Regions from separate parts of the Cedecea sp. NFIX57 genome, predicted to be linked through region 1. Evidence: predicted binding sites of a transcription regulator. Region 1 holds the regulator's gene; each other region holds the start of a gene.
The links. Region 1 encodes Fur, which represses iron uptake genes when iron is present. Its sites were predicted from a motif close to ATAATAATGAGAACNACTATCAA; they were not measured.

Region 1 (10,186 bases):
TAGCTGGTGCAGCCTGAGCGTTCGTTCGCTTTCTGCATGATTTCCAGCGTTTCAACGGAAACGGCTTCTGCGGTGTCGTTAAACTGCACGCCGCCGCAGCCGTTCAGCTGTACGTCAATAAAACCGGGGGCAATGACGGCACCGCCCACATCGCGCGTTTCGATACCTGCTGGCAGTGCTTCTACAGGGCAAACTCGCTCAATCAGGCCATCGGCAATGACTACCGCGTGGTCATCCAGAATTTCGTGGCCGGTATAAATCCGACCGTGGATTAATGCATACATATCCTACCCCCGGGAATAACGTCGTGCTTTAAGACTGTAAGATCGCTAATAAAGAGGAAAAGCCGAAACACCTTCCTCTTTATGACTGACTGTAGAAAACCAATACATTGATTTTCCTGGACAACTGACGCTTTTACGACGCGTCAGTTGTCTATCGTGCCTTAAAGGCCTTTAATGTTTTCTGCTTCCAGCTCGTTGAAATATTTCAACGTTTTCACTTTCAGCTCCATGGTGGACGGCTCATCACACACGATCACCGCCTTTGGATGCAGCTGCAGGCAGGTGATAGTCCACATGTGGTTAACGTTGCCTTCCACGGCCGCCTGCAGCGCCAGAGCTTTGACACCGCCCAGCACCAGGATCATCACTTCTTCTGCATCCAGCAGGGTACCCACGCCAACGGTCAGCGCGTATTTAGGTACCTGAGTCACGTCGCCGCCGAAGAAACGAGAGTTTGCCACGCGGGTGTCATGGGTCAGGGTTTTAATACGGGTGCGGGAAGCCAGGGAAGACGCTGGTTCGTTGAACGCGATGTGGCCGTCGTTGCCCACGCCGCCCATGAACAGGTGAATTTTGCCATAGGAGCGAATTTTCTCTTCGTAGCGGCGGCATTCTGCATCAACATCTTCTGCGTTGCCGTTCAGCAGATTGATGTTTTCCGCTGGGATATCAACGTGATCAAAGAAGTTGCGGTGCATGAAAGTATAATAGCTTTCCGGGTGTTCTTTCGGCAGACCGACGTATTCATCCATGTTGAACGTGACGACGTTCTTAAAGCTAACCTGGCCTGCTTTATGCATCTCAACCAGAGCTTTGTAAGCTTCCAGCGGCGTGCCGCCGGTTGGCAGACCCAGAACAAAAGGACGGTCCGCGGTTGGTTTGAATGCATTGATGCGATTTACAATATGGCGAGCTGCCCATTTGCCGACTTGTGCCGGGGTAGCCAGGGGAATCAGTCTCATCATTCACCTCGTAGTTTAAGAGTAAAAATAGGGTTAGCTGAATCGATCTCGATAAGCATAAGGGTAAACCACTTTTATACTGAACCGACAGGGATCAATCCGCCTTGATTTTTTGAATCATAAAATAAGTTTTCGGAGATAGCCAGTGAAGGGGGAGGGTTGAAGCGATATTTGGTGATAAATATCACAAAAAAGGTGCGTTTAATTTGCGGTACGAATTAATTTTTTTCACACTTCACCGTGTGATGTGAATCGTCGCCGTGTATTCAATGTAAGTAAGACAATAAAAACACTGCTTGAGCGAGCCTTAACGGGGTCTCATAGGGGGAATAAAGTGAGTATTCTAGGTTATCTACAGCGCGTGGGCCGGGCACTTATGGTGCCGGTGGCTACACTGCCAGCAGCAGCAATATTAATGGGGGTTGGTTACTGGATTGACCCAGTTAGCTGGGGTGGAGACAACGCGTTAGCCGCGCTCTTCATTAAATCCGGTTCCGCCATTATCGATAACATGTCCGTGTTGTTCGCCATCGGCGTCGCTTACGGCATGTCCAAAGACAAAGACGGTGCAGCTGCACTGACCGGCTTTGTCGGCTTCCTGGTTCTGACCACCCTCTGCTCACCGGCAGCGGTTGCCATGATCCAGAAAATTCCGGCGGATCAGGTTCCGGCGGCGTTTGGTAAAATCAGTAACCAGTTCGTCGGTATTCTGGTCGGTATTATTTCTGCAGAACTCTATAACCGCTTCAGCGGTGTTGAGCTGCCGAAAGCGCTCTCCTTCTTCAGCGGCCGTCGTCTGGTGCCAATCCTGACCTCCTTCGTGATGATTGCCGTTGCTTTCATTATGATGTACGTCTGGCCGATGATCTTCGACGGTCTGGTGAACTTCGGTGAACACATTCAGAAACTGGGTTCTGCAGGCGCCGGTATCTACGCCTTCTTCAACCGTTTGCTGATCCCGGTTGGTCTGCACCACGCCCTGAACTCCGTGTTCTGGTTTGACGTTGCGGGTATTAACGACATTCCTAACTTCCTGGGTGGCGCTCAGTCCATCGAAGCAGGTAAAGCGGTTGTCGGTATCACCGGTCGTTACCAGGCGGGCTTCTTCCCGATAATGATGTTCGGTCTGCCAGGTGCAGCGCTGGCAATCTATCACTGTGCACGTCCTGAAAACAAAGCAAAAGTTGCCGGTATCATGATGGCCGCTGCTTTCGCTGCGTTCTTCACCGGGATCACCGAACCGCTGGAGTTCTCCTTCATGTTCGTTGCGCCGGTACTGTACGTGATTCACGCAGTGCTGACCGGTATCTCCGTATTTATCGCGGCAAGCATGCACTGGATTGCGGGCTTTGGCTTCTCTGCGGGCCTGGTGGATATGGTGCTTTCTTCCCGTAACCCGCTGGCAACCCACTGGTGGATGCTGATCCCTCAGGGTCTGGTGTTCTTCGTTCTCTACTACGTGGTGTTCCGTTTCACTATCACCAAATTCAACCTGCTGACGCCGGGCCGTGAACTGGCTGTAGCCGGTGACGAGGCTGACGGTCAGGACGTGAACGTGAGCGGTGACGCGAATCAGGACGTTTCTGGTCTCGCTCGTCAGTACATCTCTGCGGTAGGCGGCTCTGCAAACCTGACCGGCATTGATGCGTGTATCACTCGTCTGCGTCTGAGCGTTAAAGACTCTTCCGTTGTGAACGAAGCGCTGGCTAAGCGTCTGGGTGCGACGGGCGTTATTCGCCTGAACAAAACCAGCGTGCAAATCATCGTTGGCTTTGCTGCAGAAAAAATTGCTAATGCAATGAAAACCGCAGGCACTGTCGAAGCCGCCGCACCTGTTGCGGGTGCAGCACCTGCTCCTGCGGCTAAACCACAGGCTGTTCCAAACGCGGCCAGCACAACTATTGCCGCTCTGGTTTCTCCGGTAACCGGCGATGTTGTTGAGCTGGACCAGGTGCCTGACGAAGCTTTCGCCAGCAAAGCTGTAGGTGATGGCATAGCGGTTAAGCCGACGGAGAAAACTGTCGTTTCTCCTGCCGCCGGGACTATCGTGAAAATCTTCAACACCAACCACGCGTTCTGCCTTGAGACAGAAAAAGGCGCAGAGATTGTGGTTCACATGGGCATCGATACCGTTGCTCTGGGTGGTAAAGGCTTCACGCGTCTGGTGGAAGAAGGAGCCGAAGTGGTTGCCGGCCAGCCGATTCTGGAAATGGATCTCGATTTCCTGAACGCCAACGCTCGCTCCATGATTAGCCCGGTAGTTTGCAGCAACATCGACGACTTCAGCGGTCTGGTTATCCAGGCGAAAGGTCAGGTGGTTGCAGGTCAAACACCACTGTATGAGATTAAAGGCAAGTAATCGCTCCTGAGTAAGCATTTGTGCCTTAAGCGGCTGGCGTATATCGTCAGCCGCTTTTTTATTACCTGCCGCTAGCCAGCATGGATAACCCTAATTTATGCAACTAAAGGTTGTTTCCCGAGGCCGCTTATTAGATCATACGCCGTTAACTAAGGTACACGCTTTGAGGAACCCGCGATGAGTGAGGCTGAAGCCCGCCCAACTAACTTTATTCGTCAGATTATTGATGAAGACCTGGCGAACGGTAAGCACACCAGTATTTGCACCCGTTTTCCGCCTGAGCCAAATGGCTATCTGCACATTGGCCACGCCAAGTCTATTTGCCTGAACTTTGGCATTGCTCAGGATTATCAGGGGCAGTGCAACCTGCGCTTCGACGACACAAACCCGGTAAAAGAAGACATCGAATACGTCGAGTCCATCAAGCACGACGTTGAATGGCTGGGCTTCCACTGGTCTGGCAATGTGCGTTATTCGTCTGACTATTTTGACCAGCTGTTTAATTATGCCGTTGAGCTGATTAATAAAGGGCTGGCGTATGTTGATGAGCTGAGCCCGGAACAAATTCGTGAATACCGTGGCTCGCTGACTGCGCCCGGGAAAAACAGCCCGTTCCGCGATCGTAGCGTTGAGGAAAACCTCGCGCTGTTCGAGAAAATGCGCAACGGTGAGTTCGCCGAAGGTACCGCCTGCCTGCGTGCCAAAATCGATATGGCCTCGCCGTTCATCGTTATGCGCGACCCGGTGCTGTACCGCATTAAATTTGCCGATCACCACCAGACCGGCAACAAGTGGTGCATCTACCCGATGTACGACTTCACCCACTGTATTTCCGATGCGCTGGAAGGCATTACGCACTCGCTGTGTACCCTGGAGTTCCAGGACAACCGCCGCCTGTATGATTGGGTGCTGGATAACATCACCATTCCTGCACACCCGCGTCAGTACGAGTTTTCTCGCCTGAATCTCGAATACGCCATCATGTCCAAGCGTAAGTTGAACTTGCTGGTGACCGAGAAGATTGTGGAAGGCTGGGACGACCCGCGTATGCCGACCATCTCCGGCCTGCGTCGCCGCGGCTATACCGCAGCCTCCATTCGCGAGTTCTGTAAGCGCATTGGCGTAACCAAGCAGGACAACACCGTTGAAATGGCTTCTCTGGAATCCTGTATCCGTGACGATCTCAACGAGAATGCACCGCGTGCCATGGCCGTACTGGATCCGGTAAAAGTTATTATCACTAACTACCCTGAAGGTGATGAAGAGACGGTCACCATGCCGAATCACCCAAATAAACCTGAAATGGGTAGCCGTGAAGTGCCGTTCAGTCGTGAGATCTATATCGATCGCGCTGACTTCCGTGAAGAGGCAAACAAGCAATACAAGCGTCTGGTGATGGGTAAAGAAGTTCGCTTGCGTAATGCCTATGTGATCAAAGCCGAGCGTGTAGAAAAAGACGCTGAAGGTAATATCACCGAACTGTATTGCACCTATGATCCGGAAACCCTGAGCAAGGATCCGGCTGACGGCCGCAAGGTTAAGGGTGTGATTCACTGGGTCAGCGCAGCACACGCGCTGCCGGTGGAGATTCGCCTGTACGATCGCTTGTTTAGCGTCGCGAATCCAGGGGCTGCGGAAGACTTCCTGTCTACCATTAACGCGGATTCCCTGGTTATTCGTCAGGGCTTCGTTGAGCCTAGCCTGCAGAACGCGGAAAAAAGTAAGGCATATCAGTTCGAGCGTGAAGGTTACTTCTGCCTCGACAGCCGCTATGCGACCGCAGAAAAACTGGTGTTTAACCGCACCGTTGGCCTGCGTGATACCTGGGCTAAAATCGGTGAGTAATTGCCACTAACAGCCTGATGAAAGCGCCGCGCAATGCGGCGTTTTTTCTTTCTGCTTACCTTTTGTTAACCTTTTACGCACATTCGCGGTGCGAATTAATTCTCATTTCCATTTTTGGGGGAATCTCCTTACACAATGTCATCTCTTCCCCGTAATCTCCTGATGCTTATAATGAAAGCGCTCTCAAAGAGATTTTATTCTTAAAATAAATCGTAATCAGGGTTAATCATCTGCTGCGCAATTTTGTTACAAATGCACATAGATTATGTGCTCTCTGTCATACTCCAGGAAATCTCTGATACAAAGTCATTGATAATTCGCGTCGCGAAAAATAGTCTATGAGCAGCAGTAATGCGGGTGTGTTAAGCAAAAACCGCTTTTAGCCGTCAGGCAATTTTACTTTTTTCGTCAATGGCGCTTTTCACGTCAGACGATGATTTTTACGTCAAAGAGGAATTTAACTATGCGTACGTTTAGTGGCAAACGTAGTGCGCTTGCTCTTGCTATTGCAAGCGTTACCGCTCTTTCTGGCTTTGTAGTGGCTCCGCAGGTTAGTGCTGCGGGTTTTGTTGATGACTCCACGCTGACCGGCGGCATCTATTACTGGCAGCGTGAGCGTGACCGTAAAGATGTGTCCGACGGTAAGTACAAAACTAACCTGTCGCACTCAACCTGGAACGCCAACCTCGACTTCCAGTCCGGCTATGCGGCCGATATGTTTGGTTTCGATATTGCCGCCTTCACCGCCATTGAAATGGCCGAAGACAGCGCCAGTGGCCACCCGAACGAAATCGCATTCTCCTCTAAAAATAAAACCTACGACGAAGACTACTCCGGTGATAAAGGCGGCATTAGCCTTTATAAAGCGGCTGCTAAATTCAAATACGGCCCGGTATGGGCACGTGCAGGTTACATTCAGCCAACCGGCCAAACGCTGCTAGCACCACACTGGAGCTTCATGCCTGGTACTTATCAGGGTGCTGAAGCAGGGGCCGCATTTGACTACGGTGATGCCGGTGCGCTGAGCTTCTCCTATATGTGGACCAACGAGTACAAGGCGCCGTGGCACCTTGAAACCGACAAGTTCTACCAGAACGACAAAAAAACCAAAGTTGATTACCTGCACTCCATCGGCGCGAAGTATGACTTCAAAAACGACCTGATTCTCGAAGCCGCATTTGGCCAGGCGCAGGGCTTTGTTGATCAGTACTTCGCTAAAGCCAGCTACAAATTTGACGTTGCAGGTAGCCCGCTGAGCACCAGCTACCAGTTCTACGGCACCCGTGATAAAGCCGCGAACAACACTATCAACGATATCTACGATGGCACCGCATGGCTCCAGGCGTTGACCTTTGGTTATAAAATTGGCCAGGTTGACCTTCGTCTCGAAGGGACCATGGTGAAGGCAGAAGGGCAGCAGGGTTACTTCCTGCAGCGTATGACGCCAACCTACGCTTCTTCCAACGGTCGTCTGGATGTGTGGTGGGATAACCGCTCTGACTTCAACGCCAACGGTGAAAAAGCCGTGTTCTTCGGCGCAATGTATGACCTGAGCAACTGGAATCTGCCGGGTTGGGCAGTCGGTGCTTCTTACGTTTATGCATGGGATGCAAAACCATCCACCTGGGCGCTTGATGCTTCCGGTAACCGCCAGGATCTCGCTTCCAACAAGATCAAAGAGTCTTCTTACAGCCTCGATGCAATGTATACCGTGCAGGAAGGCCGTGCGAAAGGCACGCTGTTCAAACTGCACTTCACACAGTACGACAACCACTCCGACATCCCAAGCTGGGGCGGTGGTTACGGCAACATGTTCCAGGATGAGCGTGACGTGAAGTTCATCGTGATTGCTCCGTTCACCATCTTCTGATGTGAAACCGGGCGCGTAAGCGCCCGTTTTTTATAAGGAACCGCACATGAAAAAGATTCTACTGGTCACTGCGGCTGTTTTCACGCTGTCTGCCTGCGTTCAGCCTCCGGCACCTCCGGAAGATTCACGCCTGAAGCAGGCCTATAGCGCCTGTATCAACACGGCGGAGGGCAATCCGGATAAAATTGAAGCCTGCCAGAGCGTGCTGAACGTACTGCGTCAGGAAAAACAGCATAAAGCGTTTGTTGAAAAAGAGACTGTGAACGTGTTGGATTATCAGAAATGCATCCAGGCAAGAAAGAGCGGCAATGATGAAGCCGCGAAGGTGCGCTGCGATAAGATTTGGCAGGAGATTCGCGCCAATAACAGCTGATAATCCTTTCAGTCAATAAAAAAACCGGCAAGGGAAACCTGCCGGTTTTTGCTTTTAAACGCCACCGAAGCAGCGTTTGTTAATGCGGATTACTTATTTCGGATCGTGGGCCGTGTCGTCTTCACGGCAGTCGCCTTCGGCACAGTGTCCGTACAGATACAAACTGTGGTTAGTCAGGCGAATACCGTGGCGCGCGGCAATTTCACGCTGGCGAGATTCGATAGAATCGTCGCTGAACTCGATGACTTTTCCGCAGTCGAGGCAGATCAGGTGATCGTGGTGATGCTGCTGGGTCAGCTCGAAAACGGACTTGCCGCCTTCAAAGTTGTGGCGGGTCACGATCCCGGCATCATCAAACTGGTTCAGTACGCGGTAGACCGTCGCCAGGCCAATTTCTTCGCCCATGTCGATCAGACGTTTATATAAGTCTTCCGCGCTGACGTGATGATTTACCGGCTCTTGCAGCACTTCGAGGATTTTTAATCGCGGAAGCGTGACTTTCAAGCCGGCCTTCTTTAATGCGGTATTGTTGTCAGTCATGCGGAAATTGTCCTGTTGCTTAACGATTCGCTCAAACTGCAGTGAGCGTTAAGAGTAATGCGTCTCATTATAGAACTGCTACTTCTAAATGGGAACCGCAAGTATGGTGCAAAATAAGGCTGAAAAATCGTGGCGGCGTCGCCATTTACAGTAATTATCAGCCAAGCTGTCAGGAAGACATTGTACAGGGATGTACGAGAAAGTTACAAACTTGTAGCAATTATTTTCATTGCTACAAGCTATCAAAATGGCGCAAATGCTGTATTTGCGCCAGAGAAATCAGGCGTTAATGATATCGGCCAGATTCAGTTCTTCAGAAACTTGCTTAACCCACTTCTCAACGCGTTCTGCGGTCAGTTCTGGCTGACGGTCTTCGTCAATGGCCAGGCCGACAAAGTTGTCGTCATCCGCCAGGCCCTTGGAGGCTTCAAAGTGGTAACCGGCGGTTGGCCAGTGGCCCACAATCGCCGCGCCGCGCGGTTCGATAATGTCGCGGATGGTGCCCAGTGCATCACAGAAGTATTCTGCGTAATCTTCCTGGTCGCCGCAGCCGAACAGCGCCACCAGTTTGCCGTTGAAATCGACTTCTTCAAGAGTAGGGAAGAAATCATCCCAGTCGCACTGGGCTTCACCGTAGTACCAGGTCGGGATGCCGAGCAACAGAATGTCGAAACCTTCGAGATCTTCTTTGCTGCTTTTAGCAATGTCATGCACCTCAGCAACGTCTTTACCGAGCTGTTTTTGAATCATTTTCGCGATATTTTCGGTGTTACCAGTGTCGCTGCCGAAAAAAATGCCTACGATTGCCATGAGTAAAATAACCTCTTGAAACTTAATAGTATGCTGGCCGTCAAATGCCCACGTATAGGGCAATCATAGCAGAACAGCTCCGGCAGCGGAAACAGCTATCACACCCGGGTGCACAGTCTGCAACATGGTTTAGCTCACCCTTTTGAGATTTCAGATAACCCGCAGGGCGGCTGAAGGCGTTACCCGAGATTTTTAAGCTGCTCGAGCAGCATCTCTTCGATCAGTTCGCTGCGGCTGATGTTGCGGGCGTCAGCCAGCTGGTTGAGGGCATCGACCGCATCATTGTTCAGTTTTAGCTCAACCCGCTTCAAACCACGCACTTTATCGCGCTTCAGCTGATTGCGCTTATTGATACGCAATTGCTCATCACGCGAGAGCGGATTGGTTTTCGGCCGCCCGGGGCGACGCTCGTCCGCGAACAGATCTAATGTAGTACGGTCCGTTTGTTCTTTTGCCATGATTAGAATACTGACAGGAAATTCTGGCTGCAGGGGCAGGGTGCCGGTGCAATTAAGCGCGCCATCATACATCAGCGCGCCATTCCCGCCAACGCGTTAGCGACTTCTGCTGCCCGGTCGGTCTGTTTTTAATCAGTTTTTCTACTCAGCGTCGATAAATCGGTGAATCGCCCGCAAAACGGCGTCCGGTTTTTCCGCATGAACCCAATGACCTGCTCCAGCGATGACGTGAGCGCGGGCCTGTGGGAACTGACTTAACAGCGCCTCGCGGTGGCTTTCATCAACATACGGAGAATTCCCGCCGCGGATAAACAACGCTGGATGTGGCCAGGCCGGGACAGGCTGCCAGCCAACGATATTTTCATATTGCTGCCAAAGCACGGGCACGTTGAACTTCCACTCGCCGTCAGCAAAGGATTTCAGCAGAAACTGAATAACGCCTTCCTCAGTAACGTGGTCGCGCATGATTTGCGCCGCCTGCTGGCGAGTTTTTACGCACGCTTCGCTGACCGCGCGAATAGCCGCGAAAATTTCGTCATGACGGCGAACCTGATAGTTAACCGGCGCAATATCGATCATCACTAGCTTATCAATACGCTGAGGTGCGATTGCGGTAAGGGCCATCACCACTTTGCCGCCCATGGAATGACCAATAAACGTGGCTTTTTCGATGCCGTATTCGTCC
Region 2 (10,186 bases), on a different contig from region 1:
TAAGTAGGATGGTCAACGACCACGCGATCGCCCGGGCCGGTGAACAGTCTAAGTATCAGGCCCAGGCCGCTGACGGCACCGTTGACCACCATAATTTGGTCAGGCGTGGTGGGTAACCCTCGTGATGCATAATGCCGCGCAATCGCTTCTCTCAGCTCCGGCAAGCCCTGGCTGTCATAACCGGTTGAGGACAAATGCTCCGGCAGAAAAGTGAGCGCGGTGGAATAGGCCCGATGAATTTCCGGCCCGGCGCTGAGGGCGGCGGTAGAGAGATCCAACACCGGGGCATTGCCGGGTAACGGGGAGATGGCCGGGCTGCTCTCGGGCAGCATGGTGACAGAGCCTGAACCCTGCCTGCTCAGCAGATAGCCTTCTTCCCGGAGCTGCGTCAGCGCGGAGGCCACCGTGGTACGGCTCACGCACAGGGCACCAGAAAGCTCTCTTTCTCCCGGCAGCCTGCTGTCGAGCGGTAGGCGGCCATCAAGGATCAGCAGCCGAAGCCCGTCCGCCAGTTGACGATAGACCGGCGAACGGGATGACGCCTGATGCCAGTGGCCAAGCAGGCGGGTTAAAGATGAAATTCCAATTCTGCGCAGCGTCATAGCAGTCCACTTTCTGATAACTGGACCTTAATACTAAGTCCATTTTGCGAGAGGGTATAGCCATAAAAACACAATGAGGATCTTTGTCATGATGGCTCGTCGCCTGCTGCAGCTTTATACCGGCCTGGTCTTTTACGGCATTTCAACCGCCATGTTCGTTCGTGCCGATTTGGGCGCGGACCCGTGGAACGTTTTCCACCTCGGCGTGGCGAGGCTTTTCTCGCTCAACCTTGGGCTGGTGATGATTATTGTAGGGGCGCTGGTGTTGCTGTTGTGGATCCCGCTGCGCCAGCGGCCAGGGCTTGGCACCATCAGCAACGTGATTGTGTTAGGTCTGGCGGCGGATGCCACGCTGGCGCTAATGCCGCCGCTGGAATCGCTTCTTGCGCGTTCCGTTTTGCTGGTCGGCGCTTTGGTGGTTAACGCCCTGGCGACGGGGATGTATATCGGCGCAGGCTTTGGTGCCGGGCCTCGAGATGGCCTGATGACCGGGATCCATGCCAGAACAGGCTGGTCGGTGCGCAGCGTGCGTACCGCCATCGAAGTGACCGTACTGATCTCCGGCTGGTTGATGGGCGGCAGTTTTGGCGTGGGGACCGTGCTTTATGCGTTAGCTATCGGGCCTCTAATTCAGCTTTGCCTGCCATGGTTCCGCGTTAAGCCGTTGAATAACACAGCGACCGCTGCACCGGAAGCTACATCCTGACCCCGTAACTGTGCTAAACAGTCTCTTCCGGAGAATAATATTCGCTTAAAACGGGAGAGAGCATGCGGCACGAGATTGTGAGTAAACCAGCTCTAAACTGGAACAGCTTTCAGCTGGCAGAGATATTAACCCACTGTTTTGAACAGTACGTGGTGCCTTTTCGTCTGGAAGGCGAAACCTTCGGCTGGCGTTTTGTCTCTGAAGATTTTTTCCCAGGCGACAGCCCTATATGGCTTTACCGTGGGGAACCCAAAGCGATGGCGCTGATTACCCGACGCGGGCAAACCTGCCGCCTGGCCGCGTTTGCGATTCGCCCGGAACTGCGAGGGCAGGGATTAGGCAAGATCTTCATTCAGCAGCTCATTGATGCCGCGCGCGCACGTGGGGATAAGCAATTTTATCTGGAAGTGATTTTAGGCAACGAAGGCGGGCTGGCGCTCTATGAGCGAATGGGTTTTGTACCCAAGCAAACGCTGGTGGGCTTTCAGTCCTCCGGCGTGCCTGAAGGTGAAGTTGACGGCGAGCTGCTGGAAATCGATCCACTGCAAATGACCCGTAGAATGATAGCCGCTAACGATGGACCGCTGCCGTGGCTTTGCGCGGCTGAAACGCTGTATAAGCTGCCCGGTAAGGCTTTTGTACTGGATGAAGTGGCTTACGCGATGGTCGTTCCCGGTGAGATACCGAAGCTCAGAGGGCTGTTTGTTGAGCCGCATGCGCGACGTTCGGGGAAGGCGAAAAAACTGCTGACGTTGCTGCAGCATCGTTTCCCTGGGTTAGTGACTATTCCCAGCCTGCCCGAAACCGTTGCGCCGTTATTTTTAAGCAGCGGCTTTACCCTGGATAAGATCCGACAGTACGAGATGAAGCATACCTTGTAGACAGAGAAGGTGAGGGCGAATACCCTCACCCTGCAAGTTACAGCACGCCCTGAGCCAGCATCGCGTCCGCAACTTTTACAAACCCGGCGATGTTTGCGCCGCGAACGTACTGGGTTTGTTTTCCTTCACCGCCGTAATCCACACAGGCCTGGTGAATATCAAGCATGATGTGGTGCAGGCGAATATCCACTTTTTCGGCCTTCCAGCCCAGACGGGCCGCATTCTGCGCCATTTCCAGCCCGGATGTTGCCACGCCGCCTGCGTTTGCTGCTTTGCCTGGTGCAAACAGCACGCCAGCCTCCACAAACAGATCCGTCGCAGCAATTGTGGTTGGCATATTTGCCCCTTCGGCGACTGCCTTCACGCCGTTGTTAATAAGCGTTTGAGCAGCATCGATGTCCAGTTCGTTCTGTGTTGCACAAGGCAGAGCGATATCGACAGGTACGCTCCACGGCTGCTGGCCTTCCAGATAAGTCAGGCCAAATTCACGGGCATAATCGGCGACGCGGCCATCGCGGCTGGCTTTGATTTCGCACAGGCGGGCCAGTTTCTCTGCGTTAAAGCCTGCTTCATCTACCACTGTGCCGTTGGAGTCAGACGCCGTGACCACGCGAGCGCCGAGCGACATGGCTTTTTCAATCGCATACTGAGCGACGTTGCCGGAGCCGGAAACCGCCACGCGCATGCCTTCAAAGCCCAGTCCGTGGCGCTGCAGCATGGCATCGGTGAAGTAGATCAGGCCGTAGCCGGTCGCTTCCGGGCGGATCAGACTGCCGCCGAACGACAGCCCTTTGCCGGTAAACACGCAGGCAGTGTTGTTGGAGAGTTTTTTCATCATCCCCGCCATGTAGCCGACTTCGCGACCGCCAACACCGATATCACCCGCCGGGACGTCGGTGTCCGGGCCTAGATGGCGATAAAGCTCCAGCATCAGCGCCTGGCAAAAACGCATGATTTCGCCTTCGCTTTTGCCCTTTGGATTAAAGTCGCTGCCGCCTTTGCCGCCGCCCATTGGCAGCGTGGTGAGGGCGTTTTTAAAGGTCTGCTCAAAGCCGAGGAATTTGAGGATCGACAGATTAACGGAAGGGTGGAAGCGCATTCCACCTTTGAATGGGCCAATGGCTGAGTTGAACTGCACGCGCCAGGCCCGGTTCACCTGCACCTGATTGTTATCATCCACCCAAGCGACGCGGAACTGAATCACACGCTCCGGCTCGACCAGACGTTCGAGCAGCGCCTGCTGGCGGTATTGCGGATTGTTTTCCAGAAACGGCCACAGGGTGCTCATCACTTCGCGAACCGCCTGAGCGAATTCTACCTGGTGCGGATCTCGGGACTGTACTGAGGTTAAAAAGTCTTCGAGAGAGAATGTTTGAGCCATCAGAGGTAACTCCTTGTTGAAGATTGTGTTGTCGGTCTTTTTTTGGGTTATTTTTCGACTATAACATTTTCTTATGAACGGGCATCAAGCGATTTTTTCACCGGGAAGGCAATAAAGAAGAGAAGCGTTTAGTCGGGCTATTAACCCTAAAAAAATCTAAATTTCGGTCTAATAACAGACAATAAATTGTGTTCTCTGTTTTTCGGCGGTTGACGATCAATTTGGGAGGCTTATTAGCCTCCCAAACCGAGCTTAGAAGTGCGTGTTGACGCTCATATAGTACGTGCGGCCAGGCTCGTTGTAAGTCTCCGCGCCAGCGCCGTACATGTAGGACTTAGTGGTGTCATTCCCGGTGGTCTGGGCGTTACCCGCGCGCCAGTGGCGCTTATCCAGCAGGTTGTCGATCCCGGCGGTGAAGCTGACGTTTTTGGTCGCATCCCAGGTCGCGCTCATGCCAAGGATGCTATAAGGGCTGACCTCGTTGGTATCGCTGCCGGTGACAGGATCTCCCTTATAGTTGTACTTCTTCGGTGCCTGTTTGCCGTACCACGTCAGGGTGCTTTGCAGCGAAATGTCCGGGCGAACCTGCCAGCTCAGCGTGGAGTTAAGCGTGTATTCAGGGATGATCGACAGGCGATCGCCCGTTTCCTTGTTTTTGCTTTGCAACATGTAAGTCAGGTTGTTATTCCAGCTTACGGTCTCCGTCAGCGGCAGATTAATCGTGCCTTCAAGACCTTCCACCACCGCTTTAGGCACGTTGCCCCACTGGTAGATGTCGGTTTTCTTGCTGTTAGAGGCAATAGGCGAATAGCCGGATTCAATTTTGTTGCGATAGTCGTTCCGGAACCAGGTAATCCCGGCCTGATAGCCGTCGCGCTTGAACTCCAGGCCAATTTCTTTGTTGACGCTGGTTTCGGCTTTTAGATCCTCATTCCCCATCAGGTAACACGCCCCGGCGCTGGCCGCACAGCCCTGACCGCGGCTGTAAAGAATGTAGTTCGGGTTGGTCTGATACAGACTTGGCGCTTTATAAGCCCGGGCAATACCGAGTTTCAGCGTCAAGTCTTCCACCAACTCCTGGCTCAGATTCAGCGACGGGCTCCAGTTATCCCCCACGATGGAGTGATGATCGAAGCGCAGCCCCGGCGTCAGCATGGTGCTGCTGGTTAGCTCCATATTGTTTTCGGCAAACAGAGAGAAGATCTCCGCTTTGGAATAAGGGCTTCGGCTGGTGGATGAGAGCCCCGGAATCGGCCCGCCTTCACTTAACGACTGGGTGTTGGACGTACCGTCTTTCATGCGCTGCTGATTCCATTCGCTACCGACTGTGAGGTTTTGATTCACCAACAGGGTAAACGGAATGCTTGCTTCGCTGTGCAGCATGACATCGCTGAGATCGATATCTGAGAACTGGTTGTTGGAGAAAATCCCCTCCGTGCCGCCAGCCAGGCCTTCATTTATGCGCGAGTTACGGGTGTGTTCGTATTGTGCATAGGTGTTGGTGGTGACGCCGTTGTCCCAGCCGCCGGTCCAGGTGACGGCATAGGTCTGGCGGTAGAGGCGGTTGGTCTCTTTGCCGTAGTTATCCTTCACCAGCTGGCTGGTATTTGTATTTTGTGTATCACCTGAGTAAAGGTTGCCCTGGCGGCTGTAGCCGGTTTCAAACTCCAGGGCTTGCATCGGGGCGAATTCCCAGCGAATCATCCCGTTCAGGTCTTTATGGATAACGCCTTCGCGGCCCGCAGGCAGCGTGTTAGCGTAAGAGCCGGTGCGCAGCGACTGGTGCCCCTGGTTGATGTCCCAGGCGTCCGCCTGCGTTTTATCCAGGTTGCCGTAGAGGCGGAAACTCACGTCGTCACCGAGCGGTCCGGTCAGGCTGAAGTTGGTGCGCTTCGTTGCGCCTTCATCTTTATGCTCCGGGGCATTGAAATAGGTATTCCAGCTGCCGTGGAACTCGTTGCTGCTGCGTTTGGTGATGATATTCACCACGCCGCCTGCAGCCCCGTTGCCGTAGCGGGCCGCTGCCGGGCCACGCAGGACCTCAATGCGTTCGATCATTTCCGGTGGAACCCAGGAGGCATCGCCGCGGGTATCACGCTCGCCGCGCCAGCCCAGTCGCACTGAATTACGGCTGGTAACCGGTTTCCCATCAACCAGAATCAGCGTGTTTTCTGGCCCCATGCCGCGAATGTCGATCTGGCGACCGTTGCCGCGCTGCCCGCTGGTGGAGTTGCCGGTCAGGTTAACCCCCGGCATGGTGCGAATGATCTCTGAGACATCTCGCGCGACCGGGTGCTTCTTTAGTTCGTCGGAAGTAATCACCGACACGCCGGGCGCCTGCAGCGTTTGCTGGGCTGCGGTGACGACTAGCGTATCTTCGTTTTCAGCGGGGGTTGCCTCTGCTGCTGCCGCTGAAAAAGCGGTGCCGTAGAGGCCCAGACTCACCAGTGTGGCGAGGGAGTACGATAATGTATTATTCATTATTTATCCTGAGTGTCACCGCCTGCGTCCCTGAAGCTCCTTTCCCAAACGAGGAAGGACGCGGCAAAAGTGCCTGGAGTTGAAAGTGCGGAAACACGCTATTGCAAATGAAAACAATTATCAATATCTTTCTCGATTGACATTTAAAACCAATTAATTCCGCTAATTAATCATCCATCGTTATCAATCTCCGAGTTAACCATTCACCAACCTGATACTCCACAATTGACCTGCCGACTTTACGGTTGCGAAACATATTTAGGTGATCTCATTAACAAACTGAGGTAAATGCCCCGCGTTTTGCCCCCTTCCGATTGTGAGAACCGCTATTCCAGGCTAGATACAAAATGTAACAACTCTCGGTATCCACTTAGAAAACGGACAAAATTGATGGATAGATTTGGGAAACACCTCGTCTGGGTCGTGCTTGCTTTGATAGGCGCATTCGCCCTCGGCTATATCGCACTGAATCGCGGTGAACAGATAAATGCGCTGTGGATTGTTATTGCCTCAGTTTGTATCTACCTGATTGCCTATCGTTACTACGGTTTGTTTATCGCTAAACGCGTGCTGACGGTGGATGCCACGCGCATGACGCCGGCCGTGCGAAACAATGACGGTCTTGACTACGTCCCAACGGATAAAAAAGTGCTGTTCGGCCACCATTTTGCCGCTATAGCCGGGGCTGGCCCGCTGGTGGGGCCGGTGCTTGCCGCACAAATGGGTTACCTGCCGGGGATGATTTGGTTGCTGGCTGGCGTGGTGCTGGCGGGTGCCGTGCAGGACTTTATGGTGTTGTTTGTCTCCACGCGTCGCAACGGGCGTTCGCTGGGGGAGTTAGTTAAAGAAGAAATGGGCAATACAGCGGGAGTTATCGCGCTGGTCGCTTGTTTTATGATTATGGTGATTATCCTCGCCGTGCTGGCAATGATCGTGGTGAAGGCGCTAACCCACAGCCCGTGGGGGACTTACACCGTGGCCTTTACCATCCCGCTGGCGCTGTTTATGGGCGTTTATATTCGCTATTTGCGCCCGGGGCGTATCGGTGAAGTGTCGGTGATTGGCCTGGTGATGCTGGTGTTTGCTATTATTTCCGGCGGTTGGGTGGCGGAGAGCCCAACCTGGGCGCCGTACTTTGACTTTACGGGCGTGCAGCTCACCTGGATGCTGGTAGGGTACGGTTTTGTGGCCTCGGTGCTGCCGGTCTGGCTGCTGCTGGCCCCGCGTGATTATCTCTCCACATTCCTGAAAATCGGTACCATCATCGGGCTGGCGATCGGCATTTTGATCATGCGCCCGACGCTGCAAATGCCATCATTAACAAAATTCATCGATGGTACCGGCCCGGTCTGGAGCGGCGATCTGTTCCCGTTCCTGTTTATTACCATCGCCTGCGGGGCCGTTTCCGGCTTCCACGCGCTGATTGCTTCCGGCACCACGCCGAAAATGCTGGCGAACGAAAATCAGGCCTGTTTCATTGGCTATGGCGGCATGTTGATGGAGTCCTTCGTGGCGATCATGGCGCTGGTGGCGGCCTGCGTTATCGACCCAGGCGTCTACTTTGCGATGAACAGCCCAATGGCGGTATTGGCGCCTGCTGGTACGGCGGATGTTGTGGCTTCTGCCGCGCAAGTGGTGAGCGGCTGGGGCTTCCATATCACCCCGGAAACGCTGACCAACATCGCCAACGAAGTGGGCGAACAGAGCATCATCTCCCGCGCCGGTGGGGCACCAACGCTGGCCGTTGGCATGGCGTATATTCTGCATGGCGCGCTCGGCGGGTTGATGGACGTCTCGTTCTGGTACCACTTTGCCATCCTGTTTGAAGCGCTGTTTATTCTGACGGCGGTGGATGCCGGGACTCGTGCGGCGCGCTTTATGCTGCAGGACCTGCTGGGCGTGATCTCTCCGGGGCTGAAACGGACGGACTCACTGCCGGCCAACCTGCTTGCCACCGGGCTTTGTGTACTCGCCTGGGGTTACTTCCTGCACCAGGGCGTGGTCGATCCGCTCGGCGGCATTAACACGCTGTGGCCGCTGTTCGGTATCGCCAACCAGATGCTGGCGGGTATGGCGCTGATGCTGTGTGCCGTGGTGTTGTTCAAAATGAAGAAGCAGCGCTATGCCTGGGTGGCGCTGATGCCGACCGCCTGGCTGCTGGTGTGTACCTTAACCGCTGGCTGGCAGAAAGCGTTCAGCTCGGATGCAAAAGTGGGCTTCCTCGCCATTGCCAATAAGTTCCAGGCGATGATCGACAGCGGTAATATTCCGGCGCAGTACACGCAGTCGCAGCTCAGTCAGCTGGTGTTTAACAACCGCCTGGATGCGGGGCTGACGATCTTCTTTATGGTGGTAGTTGTGGTGCTTGGCTGGTTCTCGCTGAAAACTGCGCTTAAGGCGCTGAAGTCTGAGCACCCGACGTCGAGCGAAACGCCGTATGAGCCGATGCCTGAGAATTATCAGGCGATTGTGGCGCAGGCGAAGAGCGTGCACTGATTTTTATCCTCACCGTGGCCCTCTCCCTGGAATGGAAAGGGGATAAGTCGAGCTTTTTTATTTCCCCCCTCTCCCCTTTGGGGAGAGGGCCGGGGTGAGGGGCAACCCACTGGAGGCACCATGTTCGACACTCTGTCGAAAGCCGGAAAATACCTTGGCCAGGCCGCGAAGCTGATGATTGGCGTACCGGATTACGACAATTACGTACAGCACATGCGCCAGACGCATCCTGAGCAGACGCCAATGACCTATGAAGAATTTTTCCGCGAGCGGCAGGATGCACGCTACAGCGGTAAAGGCGGCGGACGCTGCTGCTAAAACTTTGCATTTAACAAAAATGTGACATTTAGCTCGTTTTTTAGCGGACAGAAAAAATCCTGTTGTGCGAAACCGGCGAGTATGATTTTATCAATATCGACTTTTAACCTTGATTCAGGAAACCCATGACTCATTCCCTGCAGACTTCGACCCTACTAGTTACCGCGCTACCAGCCGCGGTGGTCGTCGTGCGTGTGGTGGTGGTCGTCGGCAATGCGCCGTAGGGACTGAATCAACGCATCGATTCCAAACCCCGCCGGCGCAAACCGGGCGGGGTTTCTTGTTTTAAGTGCCTGCCCAGAAGCGAACCGGCTAATTAGAAGGACTGGAGCATGGCAATTTCGGACACACCCTCACAACGCATCACAGGCGCCCAGCTGATTGTAAAAATGCTGGAACATCATGGGATTACAACGGTTAGTGGCATTCCCGGTGGCACCGTTCTGCCGCTCTATAATGCCTTGAGCCAAAGCCCCCGCATTCGCCACGTACTGGCTCGCCACGAGCAGGGCGCGGGATTTATGGCGCAGGGCATGGCGCGTACTAGCGGCAAACCAGCAGTCTGCATCGCCTGCAGCGGGCCGGGTGCCACAAACCTTGTTACTGCTATTGCCGACGCGCGGCTCGATTCCATTCCCCTGGTTTGTATTACCGGCCAGGTACCGACTTCAATGATTGGCGCCGATGCTTTCCAGGAAGTGGACACCTACGGTATTTCGATTCCTATCACCAAACATAACTACCTGGTGCGCAGTATTGACGAGCTGCCACGGGTGATTACTGACGCGTTCCGTATCGCGCAGTCCGGCCGCCCTGGACCGGTTTGGATCGATATTCCTAAAGATATTCAGACCGCTGAAATCGACATCGCCGAACTGCCGGAGGTAGCTGCGCCTTCCGCTGCCCCTGCTTTTGACCACCAGGACATCGCCCGTGCGGCGGCGATGATCAACGAAGCCAAACGCCCGGTGCTTTATCTGGGCGGCGGCATTATCAGCGCTGGAGCAGCGGAACAGGCGCGCGAACTGGCGGAACGTGCCGGGCTGCCGACAACCATGACGCTGATGGCGCTGGGGACGATCCCCGCCCGGCACCCACTTTCTTTGGGAATGCTGGGAATGCACGGCGCGCGGAGCACCAACTTTATCCTGCATGAAGCAGATCTTCTGATCGTGCTTGGCGCTCGCTTTGACGATCGCGCCATTGGTAAAACGGAAGAGTTTTGCCCGAATGCCAAAATTATCCACGTTGATATCGATCGCGCCGAGCTGGGCAAAATTAAGCAGGCGAATGTGGCGATTCGCGGTGACGTGCGTGAAGT
Region 3 (10,186 bases), on a different contig from region 1:
TAAATTCAATGCCTACATGGCCGACCATATTGTTCGCGCCCATTTTGTTGAGCGCGGCAAGCGTGGCTTCACGTCGCCAAATCATCCGATAATCTCCAGAAGAGCCTGTAATGGATGCCGCACGCCGTTGCCCTCAACGCGCTTGACCTGGCTGCGGCAGGAGTAGCCGGTTGCCAGACAGCGGTTGCGCGGCAGGCGCTGCATCGCCTGATGCCAGGAGAGTTCATAAATGCCCAATGAATTGGCGAGATTTTTCACCTCGTGACCGTAAGTGCCAGCCATGCCGCAACAGCCAACACTTACGCTTTCGAGTTTCGCACCAAAACGAGCAAAAATACCGGCCCACTGATTCGGTGCCGCCGGCAACGCCGTCACTTCGGTGCAGTGGCCAAAGAGGTACCAAGCTTCTCCTCCCGCGCCCTGCACTTCCCGTTCTTTCAGCGCAGTCTGGAGCCATTCGTGCACCAGCTGAACCTGAAAATCTCCGCGTTCTTCGCCTAATGTCTGTTTGTATTCATCGCGATAGCACAGGACCAGCGCCGGATCGACGCCAACCATCGGCATACCCAGTTTCGCGATGCGGTTCAGGAACTCAGACGTTTTACTCGCCGTGCGCGCAAAACGCTGCAGGAATCCTTTAATGTGCTGGGCCTTACCGTTCGGCGAGAACGGCAGCACCACAGGCTCAAAGCCTAGCTTATCTGCAAGCTTAATAAAATCTGCCACTACCTGAGCATCGTAATAGCTGGTGAACGGATCCTGCACCACCAGCACCGTTTTAGCCCGCTGCTCATCGGAGTAACGCTCCAGCTGTTCCAGCGTGACGTTGGCGGAGCGGTGCCCGACCAGCTGCTGCTGCAGCGTCGGCGTAGACAGCATAGGCAGGTCGACCATGCCGATGTGCTTGCGGGACAAACTCTGCACCCACGGCTGACGCATAAAGAAGTTAAAGGTTTTCGGCGCACGCGACATCAGCGGTGCATAGCTCTCCACCGAGGCCACGACGTGATCGCGCAGCGGGCGCAGATAGCGCGTGTGGTAAAGCTGCAGAAAACGAGAGCGGAACTCCGGCACGTCGATTTTAATCGGGCATTGGGTAGAGCAGGCTTTACAGGCCAGGCAGCCGGACATCGCCTCTTTCACTTCGTGGGAAAAATCGTATTCGCCTTTGCTGGCGTGCCACGAGTTGCGGGTACGCTCGATCAGCCCCCGCAGGCTGGCGCGCTGCTCCGGCAGCTGTTTCTCAAGCACAAGCGGGTCAACGCCGCGCTCGGCTAGCAGCCGCAGCCATTCACGGGTCAGCGTGGCCCGTCCTTTCGGGGAGTGAATGCGGTTGCTGGAGATCTTCATCGACGGGCACATCGGGCTTTTCACATCGAAGTTAAAGCACAGGCCGTTGCCGTTGCACTCCATCGCGCCGCGCCAGGAAGTGCGCACCGCAATCGGGATTTGCCGGTCAAACGTCCCGCGCTTAACGGCATCGACCTGCATCATCGGGTCGTCCACGCCGAGCGGTGGGCAAATTTTGCCAGGATTGAGCCGGTTAGCCGGGTCAAACGCGGCCTTAATGCGGCGCAGCTCTTCATACAGCGTTTCACCGAAAAAGGCCGGGCTGTACTCGGCGCGGAACCCTTTACCGTGTTCACCCCACAGCAGACCGCCGTATTTTGCCGTCAGCGCTACCACATCGTCGGAGATGCTTTTCATCAACATTTCCTGCTGCGGGTCGCACATATCCAGCGCGGGGCGAACATGCAATACGCCAGCATCAACGTGGCCAAACATTCCATAACTCAGGTTGTGGCTATCCAGCAGCGCGCGGAACTCCACAATGTAGTCCGCCAGATGTTGAGGTGGCACACAGGTGTCTTCAGCAAACGGAATCGGTTTAGCCTGACCTTTGGCGTTCCCCAGCAGGCCAACGGCTTTTTTCCGCATACCGTAGATTTTTTCTATACCGGCCAGCTCATCACAGACCTGCCAGCCAATCACCCCACCCTCGCCTTCGGCCATCAGTGCATCAAGGCGAGCACATAGCTCAGTGACCTGGCCGTCGATAAGCGCCTGGTCGTCCCCGGCAAATTCAACGATGTTCAGCCCGAGCATCTCTTTATTTGGCACGTCGGTGATCAGCTCACTGACCGAGTGCCAGACGATGTCTTCCCGCGCCAGGTTCAGGACTTTGGAATCGACGGTTTCCACCGACAGCGCCCGAGCGTCCACCATAAAGGGTGCGTTTCGCAGGGCGGAATCGAAGGAGTCGTACTTGACGTTCACCAGCCGGCGCACCTTCGGCAAGCGGGTGATGTCCAGCTTCGCCTCGGTGATGAACGCCAGCGTCCCCTCGGAGCCGGTAAGAATACGGGTTAAATCGAACTTGCTCAGGTCGTCATTAAAAACATGGCGCAGGTCATAGCCGGTGAGGAAACGGTTAAGTTTGGGAAATTTATCGATAATCAGCTCGCGCTGTTCGCGGCAGCGCTCAAGCACGGTGCGGTAGATTTTCCCACTGGTGGTCTCTTCGCGACCCAGTTCTTCGGCAAGCCCGGTTGCCATCTGGTGCGTGTCCAGAATTTCGCCGTCCATCAGCACGGCGCGCACACCCAGCACATGATCGGAGGTTTTACCGTACACCAGCGACCCCTGCCCGGAGGCATCGGTGTTGATCATCCCGCCCAGCGTGGCGCGGTTACTGGTCGACAGTTCCGGGGCAAAGAAGTAGCCGTGCGGCTTCAGGAACTGGTTGAGCTGATCTTTAATGACCCCAGCTTCCACCCGCACCCAACCTTGCTCCGGATTAATTTCGATGATGCGATTCATGTAGCGGGACATGTCCACCACGATGCCGCCGTTAAGCGACTGCCCGTTGGTGCCGGTGCCGCCGCCGCGCGGGGTAAACACCAGGGATTTAAAGCGCTCTTCGGCGGCCACGCGGGTAATCAACGTGACGTCTGCGGTTGAACGAGGGAAAAGCACCGCATCCGGCAGCAGTTGGTAAATGCTGTTATCGGTCGCCATGGTCAGGCGGTCTGCGTAGCTGGTGGCGGTATCGCCGGTAAAGCCCTGTTGCTCCAGTGATGCTAAATAGCTGAGCACCAGCTGAACGACGCCAGGTGCCTGAGAAATTTGTGGGATCATTGACGGGTCGACCCTGTGTTGCTTAGTAAGAGTTATCGTTTGCGTGTCTGTTTTGTTTTTATCATATTCCGTCGCGATTTGCGGCTGTTATTTCAGATAACGCGAAGCGAAATGCGCCTGTCAATAATCGAGGAAATACATCATCATTAAATTATCGCCATGCGAATTTAGCGCGGGTGCATTTTATTGAGGTGATTCTTCCTATGATCAAAGTCAGTCAGCCAAAGGATCTGCTGCAGATCCTGCTGTCCGTGCTGTTTATTTCCGTGATGATTCTCGCCTGTCTGTGGATTGTCCGCCCATTTGTTTTAGGCTTCGCCTGGGCCGGAACCATCGTCATTGCAACCTGGCCGCTGCTCATCAAATTGCAAAAGCTGCTGTGGGGCAAACGCTCCCTTGCGGTGCTGGTGATGACGCTGCTGCTGCTAATGCTGTTTGTCATCCCGGTCGCTATGTTAGTGAACAGCCTGGTGGACAACAGCGGCCCGGTGATTAACTGGGCAACCAAAGGGCACATGGCGCTGCCCGCCTTCGAATGGCTGCACAGCATCCCGCTTATCGGCGATAAGCTTTACAGCGGCTGGAACACGCTGGTGAGCAGCGGCGGCAGCGCGATTATGGAAAAAGTCCGCCCTTATATCGGCACGACGACCAGTTGGTTTCTCGGCCAGGCTGTGCATATTGGCACCCTGCTGGTGCATCTCGGCCTGATGCTGCTGTTCAGCGTGCTGCTGTATGCCAAAGGTGAAACGCTGGGGAACGGCATTCGCCACTTCGCCTTCCGTCTGGCAGACAAACGTGGCGATGCTGCCGTGCTGCTGGCTGGCCAGGCGATTCGCGCCGTAGCGCTGGGCGTGGTTGTCACTGCGCTCGCGCAGGGCGTGCTGGGCGGTATTGGCCTCGCAGTGTCCGGCATTCCTTACGCCGCATTGCTCACCGTACTGATGGTGCTTAGCTGCCTGATTCAGCTTGGCCCGCTGGTGATTCTGGTGCCCGCCATAATCTGGCTGTACTGGAGCGGGGATACCACCTGGGGAACAGTGCTGCTGGTGTGGAGCTGCGTCGTCGGCACCATGGACAATGTGATTCGTCCGGTCCTTATCCGCATGGGCGCGGACTTGCCGATGATCCTGATTCTCTCCGGCGTTATCGGCGGCCTGATTGCCTTCGGGATGATTGGTCTGTTTATCGGCCCGGTGCTGCTGGCGGTTTCTTATCGGCTGATTTCAGTCTGGATGCATGAAGCACCTGCCCCGCAGGACGATCCGCATGAAGTGGTCGAACTGCTTGAGGAGCAGGAGACGCTGAATGTGAAGAAATAAATAAAGGGCTGGGAGGGATTGGGGTGTTTTTTGGCCAACAGCTCCTTTTGCCACTGTCTGGCGTTGGTATTTATCAGCCCCAGGTTTTCCGTTCACCACAAGCTCAGTTCTCTATGCGACGACCGTAAACCGGTAACGTGTCAGGGGGCATTACGCCATGCCCCCTGACAACCCCCGACGCCCGGCGAGCTCATCGCCGCTGAAGCGGTAAACCCACCGGCTATCACCCAAACATTCGGGGTCGTTCGCGATTCGTTCCCGACGATCGCTCTCTTTCGCTGTTCCCGACAGCTCAACCCCGCCTGAGTTGGGTCATAACCGGGGGCGCTGAGAGCCGGGAACAAGGGCGTGGCTGTAGGACTTGAAGCAACTATGACTTTCAGAATGGCTGTGGGCTAAAAGCGAGGCACGGTTCCGGCTTAAATCGCCTCCGTTTTCTCTCCGACTGGCCAGGGGCCGGCCGTCGGGAACGGCCGGAGGTTGAGAGCGTCGGGAACGCATCTCAGCCGACCCAGGACTGGGAGATAAAACGGAGGTCTGCCGCTTCAGCGGTCGATTTATTTCGCCGGGAGTCCGGGGGCTCGGGGGAGTGACGGTGACTCCCCCGAGCCGTTCACCCTCTCTGTGATGGCATATAAATTCGTACTTGAGGTGAACGGAGCCTAATCCAGCTAGCATAATGTGACCATGCGATAACTCGCGCCTAAAGCAGTGACTTAACGCAAATGGTTAATAAGTCTAATCAATAACGCCTTTTTCCCTCGCTATTCCAGCCATTGAAGCCCCCACTCCGGGCTATGCTGTCTCAAGTTATTTACCTTCTGTTAACGATTGAGACGAATCTGAGTGACGCCACTTAGCGAGATGCCTACTATTTAACTCACGGTTATGAATCAACACGTTGATTTATAAACATCGAAATCCCCTGAGTGAAACAACGAATTGCTGTGTGTAGTCTTTGCCCATCTTGAAGATGGGCTTTTTTTTATTCTGATTTCGCAAAGTGATTGATAAGCGCCCCATGTAGAACCAGCGGCGCAACGGTCAGGTGGCTCTGCCCTTCTACCAGCGTAAAATCAACCCGAGTCGGGGCCTTAGCTATCAAGGCATTAGCCATTTCACGATTGCCATCCACCATCGCTCTCTGCCCACGATGTTTTAATAGCGCGGCACGCTTCTCTTCCGACAGCCTGGCCTCCTGCGGCTGCAGTGACTGTTCATAACTTCCCACAGAGAGCGATAGCTGAGCATTTCCCTCATCAGGCCGCCAGTTTTTTGCCATTCGCAGCAGATAGCGGTCGTTCCACCACACCGAAGGGCTTGAGGCGTAATAATGCTGGAAAGCGCCCGGCGAGGTCATAAACAGCCAGGTAGTGAAAAGTCCACCATAGGAATGACCAAACAGAGCCTGCCGCTGCAGATTAATTTTCCATTTCTTTTCGACCCAGGGCCGAAGCTCAGCGTCAATAAACTGCCAGAACTTCTGCGCTTCACCGGGTGTACCTGGCGGATAAGTGCCTCCCGCCGGATTAGGCTCCAGCACGACTTTATCCACCGCAGGGCGATAATCGCGCTCCCGACGGCTGTTTCCCGGGTAGTCAATCGCCACCACGACGCCCGGTGTTAACGGGCAACGTTCGCAGGTCAGGCGCTGCATCAGCGACACCGCACCGGGGAAGACGGACTCGCCGTCCAGAAGATAAATCACCGGCCAGCCCTCTGACGGGGCTTCGCCTTCAGGCCAGGAAACCATAATTTTATATTCACCGTTTTCCGGCGAATGCAGACTGTGTACCAGCGTATTCGCCAGCGTGTAGGGCTTATCTTCGATGACCGTTGCCCCCGAGGGGGCAGCAAGTGCGATAAGCGCCATAAGCAGATAGCGCAAAAGTTCTCCTTACCAGCGATAGCTGACGGTGGCGGTTAAGGTGCGGCCAATGCCGTAGAAACAGGCCGAATCCGATGCACAGGATGCCACGTATTTTGTGTCCGCAAGGTTGTTGACGTTGAATTGCAAGGCTGCCCCTTTCAAATCAGGGCTAACTTCACCTAACTCGTAACGCAGCATGGCGTCATAGAGATCCACGGCCGCCACTTTAAAGGTATTTTTCGCATCGCCATAGCTGGTGCCGATGTAGCGAACCCCGACACCTGCCGTCAGGTTTTTCAGCATACCTTCAGGAACAGTGTAACTGCCCCACGCCGACGCCATATGCGTTGGAACACGAGCGGGGGTTTTTCCTTCGGTACCCGCCACCGTGGTGCTCACGGTTTCCGTATCCGTCCAGGTGTAAGACCCTATCAGGTTGAGGCTGTTAAACAGCGTGGAATGCACCTCCGCCTCCAGCCCTTTAGAACGGATCTCACCGGCGTTTTCGAACCAGCCCAGCGCGCTGTTATAGGTTCCAACGTTTGTCTGGCGAAGATCGAACAGCGCCAGTGTCATGAAGGTCTCTTTCAGCGGCTGATACTTCAGGCCCACTTCGGTCTGCTTGCCCAGGCTTGGGTCGAACGGCGCAGCGCCTGGCGCGCGGTTGGTCTGCAGATTTGGTTCAAATGAGGTGCTGTAGCTGATATACGGCGACAGGCCGAAATCAAAGGCGTAAAGCAGCCCGGTGCGCCAGGTGAATTTACTGTCATTCTGCTGCGTCGTTTTGCTTTTTAACCTGTCCGTCGTGCGCACTTCGGCCCAGTCGTAACGCCCGGAAAGCAGCAGTTGCCAGTTATTCCAGCTGAGCTGATCCTGCAGGTAGACGCCCGTCTGGTCGAGATTCTGCTGGTCGTCGTTCACCGCGCTGAAGGTACTTTCGTCCACATTGAGGCCATACACCGGGTTCGGCCAGTACAGATCGTATTTCGCTCCGGTGCCCCGGCTGAGCTGCTGCCGGTCATGGTTAGACTTGTAATCCAGGCCGCCTAACAGCGTATGCCCCAACGCGCCGGTATCAAACTGCGCCTCAAGCTGGTTATCGATGCCAAACTCATCGGTATCACGCGTTTCTCGCTGCGCACGGCGCGAAAGTAACGTGTCGCTCTTCGAGGTGGAGTACACGAGGTAACGGTACTTTTGTTTGATGCTGGCGTAACGGGCATTCTGGCGGAAGGTGAAGATATCGTTGAAGCTGTGCTCGAACTCATAGCCCACCATCGTTTGCTCACGCCACGACTGGTCGTAACTGGGATCGCTGACGTTAAAGTCCAGCGGGATATACCCCGCCGCGGTTTCCGTCACCAGGCCTGCGGCAGGCAAGAAGTTCCGATAGCCCGCCTTCGGATCTTTCAGGTAGCTGGTCAGCAAAGTAAAGCGAGTTTGATCGTTGGGATACCAGGTCAACGCTGGCGCAATCGCGATGCGCTGTTCTTTGTAATCGGCAACCTGACTGTGCTGCGTGCGGGCAATCCCGTTTAAGCGATAAAGTACCCGATTATCGTCGCTTAGCGAGCCGCCAAAATCAAAAGCCCCCTCGGCCAGATGCTGGTTGCCTGAGCGGAACTGCAATTCATGTATCGCTTCCCTTGTCGGGCGCTTGCTGGTCATGCTGATAAGCCCGCCGGGGTTTACCTGGCCGAACAGCACGGACGCCGGGCCGCGCACCAGCTCCACTCGCTCAAGCAACCACGGGTCAAACGTCCCGGTCTGGGAAGACGCCGTCGCCCCATAGCTCAGTCCGTCGAGATACTTCGGTACATAGCTGAAGCCCCGCACAAACACCTCATCGTTGCGGTTCGAACTGCCCCGATACTCCGTCAGCACCCCGGCCGAGTAGCGTAAAGCCTGTGACACGGAGGTGACATCCTGCGCGTTCATTTGGTCGCGGGTAATCACCGAAACCGACTGCGGCGTTTTGAGCAAATCAGCCGCAGTTTTCGTGGCGGACAGCGTTTTGGTGGCCACCATCCCCTTAAGCGGCGCGGAAGGATCCTCACTAACCGAGCCGGTGACCACCAGAGTTTCCTCGCTGACCTGCCGCTCCTGCGCCTGAACGCCGTTTCCCATCCCCAGGGCACTGAATCCCATCAGCCAAAGGCCGTGGGTTACCTTATTATTTTTAAAGTGCATGACCGTAACATCCCATGTGATTAGGTGAATTAAGTTCGCCTTTCTCTCCTGTTACGTTTTGTCGTAAAACGCAACGACTCGCAATGTTATTGAAAATCAATCTCATTTGCATTAGCGTGTATGCACTTTTTTATCAGGAATGATAAGCACGATGAGAGCCGCGTGGAGCGCATTAATGTTGGGACTTTGTTCAGCGTCGGCGGTGGCCGCGACCTGTACTTTTACCGGCAGCCAGGGTGAGCAGGATGGGAAGTTCGACGCCAGCGGCGAAATCTGCTTTGGGCTTCCGGCACTGGGTGAAAACTACGCCAATGTCCGGTTGAGCGGCGTAACCGACGCCAGCCTGGTGGACAGCAAAGGCAGGCTCTGGCGCTCCCTGGTGGAAAACGGGCCGGTGGATGGCAAGCATAATCCGCTTTTTGCCCTGCCCGTCGGCCAGCCTTCTACGCTGGTGCTTCGCGGTGAACCCGGAAGGCGCTGGCTGTTCCGCTGGCAGATTCGTGAAACCGTCCCGCTCAAGCGTAACGACGAACAATCCCCGGAAAGTCCGGCGCTACTGGCGCTTGAGCAAGCGTTAAGCCACGGCGCAAGCACCGAAGCCTTCTGGCAGGAAAGACGTGAACAGGGGACGCCACTGATCGAGCCCATCGATGCCACTCGCAAACGCGTGACGTTCCTGTGGCGAGGCGCACAGGGCAACGTGTTTGTGCTCGGTTCACCGGCCGGTGACCATGACCCAATGTTCCGCCTCGGCCACTCCGACGTTTGGTACCGCAGCTATGTGGTACCGGCGGATACGCTTATGCAGTACAAACTTGCCCCCGACGTTCCCCTTGTGGAAGGCACCGCGCGCGACCAGCGTCGGGCGATTCTGGTGTCGGCCCAGACCGACCCGCTCAACCCGCAATTCAGCCCCGCAGGCAAAGGCGACCGCTGGAGTCGTTTCTCACTTTTGGACCTGACCACCCACCGCTATTTTACCCCGCAGGCCACCACCGAGCCGATTCGGCAAGGCTCCCTGGTTCGCTATCAGGTAGAAAGCAAAAAGCTGGCAAACCGTCGGGAAGTCACCGTCTACCGGCCACGCGGCGGGCAGCCCGCCCGCTGGACGCTGATGCTGTTCGATGGCCGCATGTACCAGGACCGTTATCACCTCGCCAATGTGCTGGATGGCCTGATAGCCCGTCATGCCCTGCCGCCGGTAAACGCCGTGTTTATCGACAGCCTCGACGGTGAGCGACGGGAAAAAGAGCTGCCGCCCAATCCCGATTTCGCCGATTTTATGGCCGAAGAGCTGGTGCCGTGGCTGCGCCGACAGGGCATCACCACTCCGGCACAAAAAACCATCGTGGCAGGCTCCAGCTACGGCGGCCTGGCTTCGGCCTGGGTGGCGCTGCGCCATCCAGAAGCGTTTGGCAACGTGCTGAGTTTGTCCGGCTCTTACTGGTGGGCACCCGAGGGCGAAGCGCCCGGATGGTTAACCCGGCAGTATCAGGCGTCACCGCGCCTGCCAGTGCGTTTTTGGCTGCAGGCGGGGCGCTTTGAAAGCAAAGGCGCAGACGGCGGCATTTACCGCAATACGCAACAGCTTGAAGCTGTGCTGCGTGAAAAGGGCTATGAGGTGAGTTTTAATCCCTGGTCGAGCGGGCATGATTACGCCGCCTGG

Region 2: the regulator Fur is predicted to act here: its motif matches at 6,153-6,175, upstream of B9Y90_RS04860 (TonB-dependent siderophore receptor).
Region 3: the regulator Fur is predicted to act here: its motif matches at 8,610-8,632, upstream of B9Y90_RS19455 (TonB-dependent siderophore receptor).

Annotation. Positions count from the first base shown of each region.
Region 1 covers NZ_FXAS01000010.1:66,763-76,948, forward strand. The annotation lists gene nagA (N-acetylglucosamine-6-phosphate deacetylase) at 1-284, opposite strand, end outside; gene nagB (glucosamine-6-phosphate deaminase) at 446-1,246, opposite strand; gene nagE (N-acetylglucosamine-specific PTS transporter subunit IIBC) at 1,581-3,605, shown strand; gene glnS (glutamine--tRNA ligase) at 3,783-5,450, shown strand; gene chiP (chitoporin ChiP) at 5,914-7,320, shown strand; gene chiQ (ChiQ/YbfN family lipoprotein) at 7,367-7,693, shown strand; gene fur (ferric iron uptake transcriptional regulator) at 7,787-8,233, opposite strand; gene fldA (flavodoxin FldA) at 8,513-9,043, opposite strand; gene ybfE (LexA regulated protein) at 9,223-9,501, opposite strand; gene ybfF (esterase) at 9,643-10,186, opposite strand, start outside.
Region 2 covers NZ_FXAS01000004.1:200,212-210,397, forward strand. The annotation lists gene yczR (MocR-like transcription factor YczR) at 1-602, opposite strand, end outside; gene yczE (membrane protein YczE) at 694-1,308, shown strand; gene B9Y90_RS04850 (GNAT family N-acetyltransferase) at 1,371-2,189, shown strand; gene gdhA (NADP-specific glutamate dehydrogenase) at 2,227-3,570, opposite strand; gene B9Y90_RS04860 (TonB-dependent siderophore receptor) at 3,823-6,051, opposite strand; gene cstA (pyruvate/proton symporter CstA) at 6,442-8,547, shown strand; gene B9Y90_RS04870 (YbdD/YjiX family protein) at 8,668-8,865, shown strand; gene ivbL (ilvB operon leader peptide IvbL) at 8,991-9,089, shown strand; gene ilvB (acetolactate synthase large subunit) at 9,198-10,186, shown strand, end outside.
Region 3 covers NZ_FXAS01000026.1:31,064-41,249, reverse strand. The annotation lists gene menI (1,4-dihydroxy-2-naphthoyl-CoA hydrolase) at 1-85, opposite strand, end outside; gene ydiJ (D-2-hydroxyglutarate dehydrogenase YdiJ) at 82-3,138, opposite strand; gene ydiK (AI-2E family transporter YdiK) at 3,342-4,460, shown strand; RNA gene rprA (antisense sRNA RprA) at 5,343-5,449, shown strand; gene B9Y90_RS19460 (alpha/beta hydrolase) at 5,446-6,348, opposite strand; gene B9Y90_RS19455 (TonB-dependent siderophore receptor) at 6,358-8,520, opposite strand; gene B9Y90_RS19450 (alpha/beta hydrolase-fold protein) at 8,672-10,186, shown strand, end outside.